4 regions of the Kitasatospora sp. CM 4170 genome follow, and region 3 is predicted to be linked to each of the others. Evidence: riboswitches for the same ligand, from Rfam matches in the RefSeq annotation. Region 3 holds a riboswitch; each other region holds the start of a gene.
The links. A riboswitch is a leader RNA that binds a small molecule or an ion and turns the genes downstream of it on or off. The one in region 3 is predicted to bind cyclic di-AMP.
Positions count from the first base shown of each region.

Region 1: it holds a riboswitch for cyclic di-AMP, as region 3 does, so the genes downstream of both, RMN57_RS31660 (LysM peptidoglycan-binding domain-containing M23 family metallopeptidase) here and RMN57_RS21660 (M23 family metallopeptidase) in region 3, are expected to answer to the same signal.
Region 2: it holds a riboswitch for cyclic di-AMP, as region 3 does, so the genes downstream of both, RMN57_RS30010 (glycoside hydrolase family 16 protein) here and RMN57_RS21660 (M23 family metallopeptidase) in region 3, are expected to answer to the same signal.
Region 4: it holds a riboswitch for cyclic di-AMP, as region 3 does, so the genes downstream of both, RMN57_RS11980 (NlpC/P60 family protein) here and RMN57_RS21660 (M23 family metallopeptidase) in region 3, are expected to answer to the same signal.

Region 1 is NZ_CP134877.1:7,508,850-7,512,047, forward strand. Features, by position in the region: gene RMN57_RS31655 (MFS transporter) at 1-821, opposite strand, end outside; cyclic di-AMP (ydaO/yuaA leader) riboswitch at 1,133-1,290, shown strand; gene RMN57_RS31660 (LysM peptidoglycan-binding domain-containing M23 family metallopeptidase) at 1,296-2,321, shown strand; gene RMN57_RS31665 (DUF2470 domain-containing protein) at 2,586-3,198, opposite strand, start outside.
Region 2 is NZ_CP134877.1:7,105,627-7,108,824, forward strand. Features, by position in the region: gene RMN57_RS30005 (lipase) at 1-966, shown strand, start outside; cyclic di-AMP (ydaO/yuaA leader) riboswitch at 1,176-1,341, shown strand; gene RMN57_RS30010 (glycoside hydrolase family 16 protein) at 1,344-2,591, shown strand; gene RMN57_RS30015 (hypothetical protein) at 2,722-3,198, opposite strand, start outside.
Region 3 is NZ_CP134877.1:5,063,632-5,066,829, reverse strand. Features, by position in the region: gene RMN57_RS21660 (M23 family metallopeptidase) at 1-812, opposite strand, end outside; cyclic di-AMP (ydaO/yuaA leader) riboswitch at 825-983, opposite strand; gene RMN57_RS21655 (YiaA/YiaB family inner membrane protein) at 1,229-1,519, shown strand; gene RMN57_RS21650 (alpha/beta hydrolase) at 1,666-2,493, shown strand; gene RMN57_RS21645 (TetR-like C-terminal domain-containing protein) at 2,647-3,198, shown strand, end outside.
Region 4 is NZ_CP134877.1:2,949,686-2,952,883, forward strand. Features, by position in the region: gene RMN57_RS11975 (NlpC/P60 family protein) at 1-680, opposite strand, end outside; gene RMN57_RS11980 (NlpC/P60 family protein) at 906-2,075, opposite strand; cyclic di-AMP (ydaO/yuaA leader) riboswitch at 2,086-2,240, opposite strand; gene RMN57_RS11985 (NlpC/P60 family protein) at 2,590-3,198, opposite strand, start outside.

The DNA.
Region 1 (3,198 bases), 2.4 Mb from region 3:
ACCGAGCTGAACAGCCGGGAGGAGAAGAGGCCGAGCGGCAGCATCGGCTCCGGGGTGCGGCGCTCGACCGCGATGAAGGCCGCGCCGAGCAGCAGACCTGCCACGCCGGTGATCCAGACGCCGGCGGAGAGCCCGTCACCGGCCGCGGTCAGCGCGTAGGTGAACGAGCCCAGGGCGAGGGCGGCCAGCACCGCGCCGAGCGCGTCGAAGCGGCCGGTCGCGCTCTCGTCCCTGCTCTCCGGCACGTGCCGGGAGGCCACCACGACCACCAGCGCGGCCAGCGGGACGTTCAGCAGGAAGATCCACCGCCAGCCCGGGCCGTCCACCAGCCAGCCGCCGACGAAGGGGCCGACCGCGGCCGACACCCCGCCGAGGCCGGACCAGAGGCCGACCGCCGTCGAGCGGTCGTCCGGGTGGAAGACGGCCTGGAGCATCGCCAGTGACCCGGGGGTGAGCAGTGCCCCGCCGATGCCCTGGACGGCGCGGGCGGCGATCAGCACCTCGATGGTGGGTGCGGCGGCGCAGGCCGCCGAGGCGGCGGCGAACCAGACCACGCCGAGCAGGAAGATCCGGCGCCGGCCGTAGCGGTCGCCGAGTGCGCCGCCGAGCAGGATCAGCCCGGCCAGGGTGAGCAGATAGGCGTTCAGCGTCCATTGCAGGGCGGCGAGCGGGGCGCCGAGGTCTTCGCCGATCCGGGGCAGGGCGACGTTCACCACGGTGCCGTCGAGCATCGCCATGCTGGAGCCGAGCACCGTCGCCAGAAGTACCCAGCGACCCTGCGCGGTGCTCAGGCGCAGGGTGCCGGCCTCGGAAGTGGCCACGGCCCGATGGTCCGCCCAGCGGGGCCCGAGTGACAAGGGTCACCGGGGGTGTGTCGGCGGTTGGCTTTCCGTGAGTGATCGTGTGCGGACGGCCAGCGAAATCGGCGGAGTGTCGCGGATCAGTGGCGCGCCGTGAATCGATTGTGCACGTACTGTGCAGCGGATCATCCGGAGCGTCACATTGTCGCCGGAGGAATTCACCGATGCGGGAGATCGACATTGCTTCGCTCGAACGGATGGGTTTTAGTTCAGCGACCGCCCGGCGTCAGCCCGGGTGGCCACCGGGTGGAACGCCTAGTCCTGCCGCTGCCCGGTGGTACGAACTGAACTCTGTACGGCAGGAGCGGGGGACCCACAGGTAAGTCGCCGGACCGGAATTCGCGGTCCGGCTTGGGGTGAAGCCGCCTATGCGGCCGGGCAACTCCAGCCCGAACCCGACAGCTCACCTCGCAGGCGTCGGAGAGGAACTCCCCCATGCCCGCACAGGCCCGTCGTATCGCCCTGCCCCGCGCCGCCCGCATCGGTATCGCCACCGCCGTCACCGGCGCCGCGTTCGCCCTCCCGCTGGTGACCACCATCAGCGCCCAGGCCCACACCGCCCCGGCCGCGAAGCCGCAGCAGACCGCCACCTGGACCGGCGCCACCAGCGTCGACGCCGCTCCGGCCGCCGCCGCGCAGCCGGCCGCCGAGGCCGCCGCTCCGGCCGCCGCCCCGGTCGAGGAGAGCTACAAGGTCGTCAGCGGCGACACCCTGTCGAAGATCGCCGACGCCAAGGACGTCCAGGGCGGCTGGAAGGCGCTGTACGAGCACAACCGCTCGGTCGTCGGCTCCAACCCGAACCTGATCTTCCCGGGCCAGAAGCTGGCCCTGGGCGCCAAGGCCGCCGCTCCGGCCGAGGCCGCCAAGCCGGCCGCCCCCGCCGCCAAGCCGCAGGTCTCGCACGACTCCGCGAAGCCGGCCGCCCCGGCGCAGGCGCCGAAGCCGGTCCAGGCTGCGAAGCCGGCCGCCCCCGCCGCCAAGCCGGCCCAGGCCCCCGCCGCCAAGCCGGCCGCCCCGGCCACCACCCCGGCCCCGGCCGCCGTGGCCTCCACCTCCGGTTACGTCGCCCCGCTGGCCAACCCGAAGCTCGGCACCGCCTACGGCGTCGCCGGCTCGATGTGGGCCTCCGGCCACCACACCGGTGCCGACTTCGTCGCGGCCACCGGCACCCCGCTGCGCGCCGTTGCGGCCGGCACCGTGGTCAAGGCCGGCAACGGCGGCGCCTACGGCAACGAGGTCGAGATCAAGCTCGCCGACGGCAAGTACGCCCAGTACGCGCACCTGTCCTCGATCGGCGTGAAGGTCGGTCAGGCCGTCACCGCCGGCCAGCAGATCGGCCTCTCCGGTGCGACCGGCAACGTGACCGGCCCGCACCTGCACTTCGAGATCCGCACCGGCTCGGAGTACGGCTCGGACATCGACCCGATCGCCTACCTGCGGGCGCACGGCGTCTCCATCTGACCCGGTCCACAACCGAGTTCAGACCACCGCCAGGTGCGGGGCGAACGAACTCCCGGGATGGTCATGTCGGGTGACCGCTCGACCGGGTGATCGCCGCACCAGTGGCGGACATACGGGCGCGGGACACGCCCAGGCCGGCCCGGCTCGCGAGACCTCCCTCGCGAGCCGGGCCGGCCGCTTTCGTCGTCCACGTCCGCTTCGGCGCCGTTTCCGCGGCGCCTCCGCAGCGAAGCGGTTCCGGAAGGCCTGTCCGGCCCGGTCCGGTCACGACCGGCGGGCGGGCAGGCCGGTCTGTGCGGCGGTCAGCAGCCGGTGCATCTGCTCGCCGAACTCCTCGGTGTCGCAGGCCGGTTCGGGGAAGACCAGGCGGACGTCGCGGTGACCGTGCGGATGGTCCAGGCGCAGCACCAGGCCGTGGCGGTCGAGCGCCAGCGGGCGGATCTCCGGCCGCCCGGCGAGGAGTTGGGGGTCGAGCAGTCGGGTGAGCGCGGCGAGCGCGTCGGGGTGGTCGTCGATGAGGTGGGTGAGCAGGCCGGCCTCGTAGCGGGCGAGCGGGTCGGGCCCGGCGAGGGCGAGGTCGGCGCCGGTGAGCGCGCTGGTGCCGTACGGAGTGGCGAGGACGGCGTGGGCGACGTCCAGGTGTAGGTGGACGCTGAGGCCGTCGTCGGCCAGGTGGGCGAGCCGGAGCCGGCCGGCCATGGTGAGCCGGCCGCGGACGCGGTCGCGGACGGCGACCGGGGCGATGTCGGTCACGTCCAGGACGACGGCCAGGCCCTCGGTCTCGCCGGTCGCGGCGAGGGTGAGCCCGGAGCCGAGCGGGGCGGTCAGGCGGAGCCGGGAGCCGTGCACCGAGACCGGGGTGTCGAGGTCGTGGTGC
Region 2 (3,198 bases), 2.0 Mb from region 3:
GACACCGGCGGCCGCGCCACGCCCGTCCTGCTCGTCCACGGTGCCAATGACAACGCCGACCGCGCCTGGGCCGACCCCGGCGAGAGCGGCAGCTGCGGCGCCACCGGCCCGGCCGGCTGCCCGTCCACCGGACTGGCCCAGTACCTGGCCGCGACCGGCCACCGGGTGTTCGCGATCGGCTTCGCCCACAAGCACGGCGACAACCTGCTCCAGGCCCAGGCCGTCGGGGACGCCGTCGCCCTGATCCGCGCCCGGCTCGGGGTGCCCCAGGTGGACGTGGTCGCCTGGAGCAAGGGCGAGGTGGCGGCGCGTGCCTACGTCTCCTCCGTCCGCCCCTCCTGGGGGCGGGCGTACGCGGGCGACGTCCGCCGGCTGGTGACCCTCGGTGGCCCGAACGGCGGCCTGGACTACGTCTACGCCCACGGCTGGGCGTTCTCCCTGGCCACCTGGCCGGCCTGCGGGGGCACCGCCAACGCCCCCTCCCCGCACCTGTACATGACCTGCTACGGGACGTACACGGCACAGCCCTGCCTCGGTGTGCTGCCGGCCGGCGGCCACGACTGCTACCCGGGCCAGCGCCAGCTGCTCGCCCGCTGGGACGCCACCTACGGGGTGGACGGGACGGCGCAGGACTGGTGGACGACGTACTACGGCGGCCGGGGGCTCTACACCTCCGGGCAGGGCATCCAGGCGGCGATCGACGCCGGCTCCCTGATCGGGCCGCTGCAGCGGGCAGGCGTCCCGGCGGCGGTCCGCACCTACCTGCTGGCGGGCGGCTCGGCCGACATCCCCGGGCTCCTGAACGAGAACCGCGGGCCCAGCGACGGCATCGTCTTCACCAGGAGTGCGCTGGACACCACCGGCATCGCCACGGTCGCCGGCACCCGGCTGCTGGACGGGCTCAACCACCTGGAGCTGGCCTGGTCCCCGGAGGCGATGTCGCAGGTCGACGCCTGGCTCGGCTGACCGGGCCCCGGCCGGCCGACCGGGCAACTGATCACCGGCGTCCGCGACTTGATCAACTCCGGCGGGGTCCGGCCGCAGCCCGGATGTGAGCTGCGCGACAACCGACCCCGCCGGGTTGTCGGGTTCCGGAGGGGCTGCCTAGCCTGCTCGGGACGTCCGCTTCGCGGACCCCCGCCGTCGGGACGCCGAGTCCTGTCCACCCGCCGGCCGGCAACCGAGCACCACAGCGGACGGGAGCGGGGGACCCAGGTAGTGCCGCGGCCTCTGCGCTCCGCGCTCGGCGTCCTCGGCTAGGGGTGAAGCCGCTCCACCGGCGGCCGGGCAACCTCAGCCCGAACCCGACAGCTCACCTCGCAGGCGTCACAGAGGACACTGCCATGCAGAAGCCTGCCCGGCGCCGCGCGCCGCGCCATGCCCGACCCTCCCGCCGCGGCCGCAACGCGGCCTTCGCCGTCACCGGCGCGCTCGCCATCGGCGGCGCCGGCCTGCTCGGCCTCCCGGCGGTCACCGGTGCCCACGCGGCGACCACGCCGACCGTCACCCAGGACAAGCTGACCCCGGCCACCATGGTGGCGGGCAAGGCCACCACCGCCTCGCTGACCGTCCACTCCTCCGCCTGCTTCACCGCGAAGACGGTCGGTGTCGGGGTGCGCGACGCGGGGGGACACAACCTCGACTTCCCCGGTGGCGCCGCCAACGCGCAGATATGCCCGAGCGGCCTGTCGGTCACCACCGGTTCGCGCACGCTGCCGGCCGGTACCTACACCCAGTTCGGCTTCTGGCAGGACCTCGGCGGCGCCTGGCACAACCTGCCCTCGCGGCAGCTGGTGGTCTCCGCGGCCACCGCCACCCCGAGCCCCGCCCCCACCGCGACGCCCGTGCCGTCGCCCACCGCGACCGCCGCCCCGAGCAGCCCGGCCACCGCGGCGCCCGTCGCCGGGAAGCAGCTGACCTGGTCCGACGAGTTCGACGGCCTCGCCCTGGGCTCCCGCTGGACGGCCGACCGGAGCAGCTCGTACCACTACGGCGACCACAACCCGAACGACAACAAGCTCGACTGGCTGAACAAGGACAACGTCGGCGTCTCGGGCGGTGTCGCCACCTTCACCGCCCGGCCGAGCACCCACACGCTGGAGAACGGCAAGCAGGCCTGGGACACCGGCCTGCTCACCACCGAGTACTCCACCGAGGGCTTCAAGGTGAAGACCGGCGACTACATCGAGACCCGGGTCAAGCTCCCCGCCGGCACCGGCGCCTGGCCGGCGCTCTGGACGTGGAACAGCACCAGCGGCAACCACGGCGAGATCGACAGCTTCGAGTACCACGCGGACAACGCGAACCTGCTGGAGCTGACCAACCACATCAACCCGGGCTACAAGTACGTCACCGACGCGAAGGCCGTCGCGCACGACCAGTGGGTCACCGTCGGCACCCAGTACGGCGCCACCTCGGTGGACTGGTACATCAACGGGGTGAAGGTCTTCTCGGACGGCAAGGGGGTCGGCGCCGGCTGGTCGGCCTACCCGATCCTGAACCTGTCGCTCAGCGCCGGGCAGTACCACCCCGCGCCGCAGGGCACGGCCCCGATCACCTTCGCGGCGGACTACCTGCGCGTCTACCGCTGATCGGACGGCGCACCGGCGGGCCGGCGCCCGCCGGCCCGCCGGACGCCGCAATGCCGGAGCGCCGACCCCCTCCGCACGAGGGCCGGCGCTCCGGTGTCTCCGCGTTCGCGGCAGCAGGCCACGACGCGGCTCAGGTGCTCTGGACGACCGCGATCTCGAACGGCTGCTTGTTGTTCGCCTCGTTCCTGTCGTCGTCACCGCGCACCGCGACCCAGCCCCCGGTCAGCGTGCTCGGGGCCGGGACCGTCGGGGCCAGCCGTACCGGGATCATGGCCGTCGCGCTCTGGAACCTCGGCAGGCCGGCCGGGAAGGTGCAGCGCACCCGGTGGCCGTTCTGGAACGGGTAGCAGTTCTCGGGGAAGAACGGGCCCTCCGGCGTCACCCCCTCGGGCAGGGTGACCACCAGGGTGAAGGGCGAGGCCGTGCGGTCCGGGCCGAAGTTCGCGACGAAGGCGTGCACCGTGGTGGTGCCGCCGGGTGCGGCGGCCTCCGGGTCGATCCGGACCACCACCAGGTCGGAGTCGGACGCCGCGGGCGCCGCCGCCGCGACCGGTGCGGGAGCCTGCCCGGCGGCCGGTGCGGGGGCCTGCCCTCCGTCGTCGGTGGG
Region 3 (3,198 bases):
GCACCGCCGTTGGGGCGCACCTCCAGGTGCAGGTGCGGGCCGGTGACGTTGCCGGTGGCGCCGACCTTGCCGAGCTGCTGGCCGGGGACGACCTTGCCGGAGCCCTTGATGATCGAGGAGAGGTGGCAGTACCAGATCTCGGTGCCGTCGGGCAGCGTCTCGACGATCCGGTAGCCGTACGAGCCGGCCCAACCGGCCGAGGTGATGGTGCCCTGGCCGACCGCGTACACCGGGGTGCCGGTGTCGGCGGCGAAGTCCAGGCCGGTGTGCAGGTGGGCCCAGTAGGAGGCGCTCTGGCCGTAGTGGGCGGAGAGGCGGTAGTCGCGCACCGGCAGGTTGATCGCGGCGAGCTTGGCCTTCTCGGCGGCCTCGGCGGCGCGCTTGGCCTCCTGCTGCTGGACGGCGCGCTTGGCCTCGGCCTCCTTCGCGGCCTGCAGGCGGGCGGTCTCCTCGGCGGCGGTGCGCTGGCTGTCGGCCTGCTGCTGGATCCGGGCGGCGAGCGCGAGGCCCGGGTCCGCGGAGAGCGCGACCGGGGCCTCGTCCGGCGCCTCGACGGCGGGCGCGGCGGCCGGGGTGGCGGAGGCGAAGCCGGTGGCGCCCAGGGTGGCGGCGACGGCGGTGACGCCGAGCAGCGGGGCGGTCCCGCGGGTCTGACGCGGCATCCGGTGGCGGTTGGTCTCGGCGGGCTGCGGGGCGGCCTCGTCGTCGGCCCCGCCGTACTCGCCCAGGTGGGCGGGCGGCCACGGGTGGTCGAGCAGCTGAGTGCCGGCGGAGGAGCCGGGCAGGTGTGCCGGAGAGTGCGTCGACGCCACGGAGGCGCGCTCCTTTCCTTCCTTCGCGCCTACCGGGTTAGCTGACGGGTTCGGAGCAGGAAGGTCTCCTACGGCTGGGCCTGGGCCCGGCCGATTCACCCCAAGGAACGTGGTTCCCCGGCTCCCTGGCCTGCCCGGAGGCCGGCCGGCGGGATTAGGCGACGGCGCGCGGTGCCGTCTGGGTACGGCGTTGCGGACCGCGCTGCGTTATCAAACGTTAATCCTAGGAGCCCCCGATTCCAAGCCGTCCGCATGGGACGACAGGACACAGCTCGGACACTACGCGATCCGGTGGGCGATTTGGGGCGTTTGACGACAACTGACACTACCGAACGTGATAGGACGTCAACGAACGACCCCTTGTTTGAGTACTCCTACTCATGTGGACCTCGTTCGACGGCGCGCATCCTGGCGCCATGAACGCACCGATGCAGTCCCGCACCACGGCCGCGTACTACATCCAGGCCGTGCTCTCCTTCGCCCTCTCCGCCGGCGCCCTCGCGATCGGCATCACCTACCTCCCGGTGGGCGCCTGGACCCGCGCCTTCCTCGGGGTCGGCCTGCTCTACACCGTCACCTCCTCGTTCACCCTGGCCAAGGTCGTCCGGGACCGGCAGGAGACCAACGAGATCGTCACCCGGGTCGACCAGGCCCGGCTGGAGAAGCTGCTGGCCGAGCACGACCCGTTCAAGGTGGAGGGAGTCTGAGCCGGCGGCCCGGAGAGCGCGGGGCCCGGCGCGGATGCGCGCATCGGGCTGACGCCGATAGCTTGACGGCTAAGGCTATTAGCCTTAGCTTTGTGGGTGTCGGCAGCACCGCCGACACCCCGTCCAGGCGGACCGCGGAGGCCCCGATGACCGGCACCAGCACCCCCACCACGCTGTTCCTCGACGTCCCCGGCGGCCGGCTGGCCTACGACGACACCGTGCGGGGTGACGGCCTCCCCGTCGTCCTGCTCCCCGGGATGCTCGACAGCCGGGCCGCCTACCGACACCTGCGCCCGCTGCTCACCGCGGCCGGCCGCCGGGTGATCACCATGGACCTGCGCGGCTTCGGCGAGTCCTCGATCGCCTGGGACGACTACTCCCCGGCCGCCATCGCCACCGACGTGCTCGCCCTGCTCGACCACCTCGGCATCGAGCGGGCCGTGCTGGCCGGCAACTCCTACACCGGAGCCACCGTGGTCAAGGCCGCCGGGGACGCGCCCGAGCGGGTCGGCGGCATCGTCCTGCTGGACGCCTTCGTGGAGAACCTGCCGCCGACCGCCCTGCAGCGCGCGGTGTTCGGCGTGATGGGCGCGCTGCTGGTGCACTCGCCCGCGTTCTGGGGCCTCTACCACCGGAGGATGGCCTACCCGGGCCCCCGGCCGGCCGACCTCGACGGCTACGTGGACGGCCTGGTCGCCGCGATGCGCACGCCGGGCCGCAAGGCCGCGACCCGCGGCTACGTCCGCGGTGAGTCCGCGCCCGCCGGCTGGACCGCCGCCGTGACCTGCCCGGCGCTGGTCGTCATGGGCAGCAAGGACCCCGACTTCCCGAAGCCGGAGCTGGTCGCCGACCGGCAGGCCGCCGCGCTGAAGGCCCGCAAGGTGATGATCGAGGGGTCGGGCCACTACCCGATGGCCGACCGGCCGCAGGCCACCGCCGACGCGCTGCTGCCCTTCCTCGCCGAGCTCGGCTGACCCCGCCGCGCAGGCCCGGCCCACCCGGTCCGGGCCCCCGGCGCGCCGCGCCGACCGGGCGCCCGCGTCCGCATCCGCGTCCACCGAAGCGCCCACGCCCGCCGAAGCGCCCGCGCGCCGAACCTCACCCCGGAACCACGGAGGCCGTCCCCCATGCCCCGAGTAGGACTCACCCCCGAGCAGGTCGTCGACCACGCCCTCGCCCTCATCGACGAGCAGGGCGCCGAGGCCCTCACCCTGGCCGCGGTCGCCGCCCGCGCCAAGGTGGCCACGCCCTCGCTGTACAAGCACGTCAGCGGCGGGCTGGCCGAGCTGCGGCGGCTGGTCGCCGTCCGGGTCACCGAGGAGCTGGCCGACCGGCTCGCCGAGGCGGCCGTCGGCCGGGGCGGGGACGACGCCGTCGCGGCGGTCCTGCGCGCCTACCACGGGTACGCCACCGAGTACCCGCACCGCTACCACGCGCTCCCGCAGGCCCCGCAGCCCGACGACGACCTCGCCCGGGCGGCGGCCCGGCTGGTCGGCGTGATCGTCGCGGTGCTCCGCGGGTACGGGCTGGAGGGCTCCGAGGCGATCCACGCGGCCCGGACCGTCCGCTCGGTGGCGCACGGCTTCGCCTCGCTCTCCATCGGCGGCGGCTTCCAGCTCGCCGAGGACCTCGCCGTCACCGAGGACCGCCTGATCGCCGTCCTCACCGGGGGCCTGCGC
Region 4 (3,198 bases), 2.1 Mb from region 3:
CCGCGGGTGGCGCGCTGCTCGGCCTCGCGGGCGTCCTGGGCGGCCATCCGGGCCCGCTCCGCCTCGCCCAGGCTGTTCAGCAGCCGCTGCGCCTTGGCCAGCCGCTGCTGGATCTGCTGCTTGCTCTCGGCGAGGGCGCGGCGGGTCTGTTCCAGCTCGGCGAGCTTGGCGGTGGCTTCGGTGCGGCGCTGGTCGAGTCGCCGCTGACGGGCCACCACCTCGCGCAGCGTCTCGCTCTGCCGCTCGGCGGCCTGGTCGAGGGTGCGGGCCGTGGCCAGGTACCCCTCGGGGTCGGTGGCGAGCATCAGCTGGACGGTCTGCGCCATGCCGCCGCCGCGGTACTCGGCACCGGCCACGGTGGCGAGGTCGCCGCGCAGCTGGTTGAGCTCGTCCTGGGCGACGGCGACCTGCTGCTGGAGGGTCCCGGTCTCGTGCTGCAGCTGCTGCTGCGCCTCCTGGGCCGCGTTGAACCGCTCGGAGGCCTGCTCGGCCTCGTCGTACAGCTGCTCCACCTGGGCCTTGACGTCCTTGCGGTCGGCCGGCCCGTCCGGTCCGCCCGGGGCGGCCTGGGCGGGGCCGCCCGTCGCCATGCCGAGCACGGTGGTGGCCGCGGCGGTCAGCACCAGCGCACGGGCGAGGGCGTGCGCCCCCGACAGCGGGGAACGGCGGTGCACGGACATGCGACGGCGGCTCCGATCCTGCGGCCCGGCCCCGCGGCCGCGCCGGGGTGGGCGGCTCTCGACGGGAGTCCGGTGGCAGACGTTAGCGAGTCCGGGCAAGCGAGTCCAAACCCCTCCCAACCCGAATATTTGACCCGGAATCGGACACCAGCCCCATCCGCCGGGAAAGCCGCAGGCCCGGCCTCCCCACCTGGGGAGACCGGGCCTGTCGGAACCGACTGCGGATCAGACGCGCACGATGGAGGCCAGCGGCATGTTGGAGACCGCCTCGTAGCGCACCGAGGCACCCGGCTTGGGCGCGTGGAGCACCTGGCCGTTGCCCGCGTAGATCCCCACGTGGTGGGCGTCGCTGTAGAAGATCAGCAGGTCGCCGGGCTGGGCCTGGGAGAGGTCCGAGCCGATCCGGGTGCCGGCGTGGGCCTGCTCCTGCGAGGTGCGCGGCAGCGACACGCCGGCCTGGTTGAACGCCCAGACCATCAGGCCCGAGCAGTCGAAGGAGCTCGGGCCCGCGGCGCCGTAGACGTACGGGCTGCCGACCTTGCCGGCGGCGATGGAGAGCGCGGCGGCACCGCGCGAGCTGCCCGCGGCGACCGGCTTGGGGGCCGGGGCGGGGTCCGCGGTCGCGGCACCCGAGCCGGACCCGGAACCGGAGCCGGAACCGGAGAGGTCGGTGCGGTTGGTGTCGCGGGAGGCGCGCTCGGAGTCCGCCTTCGCCTTCGCGGCCTTCGCGGCGGCGTCCGCCTGGGCCTTCGCCTCGGCGGCGGCCTTCTCCTCGGCCTCGCGGATCGCGCGGCGCTCCTGCTCGGTCAGCGTGTTGAGCAGGTCCTGGGCCTTCGCCAGCTTGGCCTGGACCTCCTCCTTGGAGGCCTTCAGCTGCTGGGTGGTGGTCTCCAGCTCGCCGAGCTTGGCCTGGGCCTCGTTGCGGTCCTGGTCGAGCCTGCGCTGCTGCTCCTGGAGGTCCTTCAGCGCGCCGGACTGGGTGCTGCTCGCCTGGGTCAGCGCCCCGGCCTGGTTGAGGAAGTTGTCGGGGCTGGACGAGAGCATCAGCTGGACGGTCGACGATATGCCGCCGGTGCGGTACTGCTCGCCGGCGATCTCGGCGAGGCCGCCCTGGGCCTCGGTGACCGCGGCCTGCTGACGGGCCACCTTGTCCTGCAACTCGCCGACCTGCTTCTGCAGCTCCTGCTGCTTGGCCTGGGCGCCGTTGTACTTCTCGGTCGCGACCTCGGCCTGCTCGTTGAGCTGGTCGACCTGCTCCTTGACCTGGTCCTTGGTCGGCGTCGGGTCGGCGTGGGCACCGGACTGCGCGGAGAGGGCGACGGCGGCGGCGGCTACACCGGTCAGGATCGAGACACGGGCGCGGCCGGCGGGCTTGGGACGACGATGGGACGCCACGAAGGCGGGCTCCTTCTTCCAACGTCCGCCTACCGGGTGAGCTGACGGGTTCGGGCCGGAAGAAGGCCCTACGACGCCTCACCGGCCGTTCCACCGGCCGACCTGGCGCCGATTCACCCCGGAGGAACATGGTTCCCCGGCTCCGTTCCACAGCGCCCCGAACTACTGGGCTCCCACTCGGACGGGCCTGCGGCCCGCCCCGCTGCTTCGCGAACTCGGCGGTAAACCTCCGCCGCCACCCAGGCTGGGTGATCGACTGTGCGGTGGTTCAAGGCTCGACCCTAGTAACAGAACCGTGATCCGTTCAAATCCTTGTCAGAAAAAAGCCGGAACATCATCCATGTTCATTTGTGAATATGACCGGGCGTGATCGGCGCCGTACGCGGAGCTGATCGCTTGTCACCGGAACAGACGGAAACCGCGCCAGCCCCGGGTTCGGGGGTGGCGCGGATCACAGGTCCGTTCCGGGGGCTCGACCGCCGTCCGCGGCGGGCTCGCCGGGCGTGCCGGTCCGTCAGACCCGGCGGATGGTGTTGATCGGCATCGCGTCGGCCTTCATCACCTTCACCACGTCACCGGTGTGCGGCGCGTGCACCACCATGCCGTTGCCGATGTACATCCCGACGTGGCTGCGGTCGCTGCGGTAGATGATCAGGTCGCCGGGCTGGGCCTCGGCGAGCGAGGGCACGCGGGTGCCGACGTTGCCCTGCGCCTGCGAGGTGCGCGGCAGCGAGACGCCGGCCTTGGAGTACGCGAAGACCATCAGGCCCGAGCAGTCGAAGGTGCTCGGCCCGGTGGCGCCCCAGACGTACGGCGAGCCCTGCTTGCTCATCGCGATGGAGACGGCCGTCCCGGCGTAGCCGCTCGCCTGCGGAAGGCTGACGAGGTCCGCGCGATCGGAGCCGCGCGAGGCGCGGTCCTCCGCCTGCTGCGCGGCCCGCAGGGCGGCCCGGTCGGCGGCGCTGAGCGAGTTCAGGAGGTCCTGGGCCTCCTTCAGCTTCTTGTTGACCTCGGTCTTGGACTGGTTGAGGTCCTTGGTGGTGCTGTCCAGCGAGGCGAGGACGGCGGCCGCCTCGGCCTTCTGCTGGTCCAGCCGGCGCTGCTGGTCCTGCAGGCCCTTGAG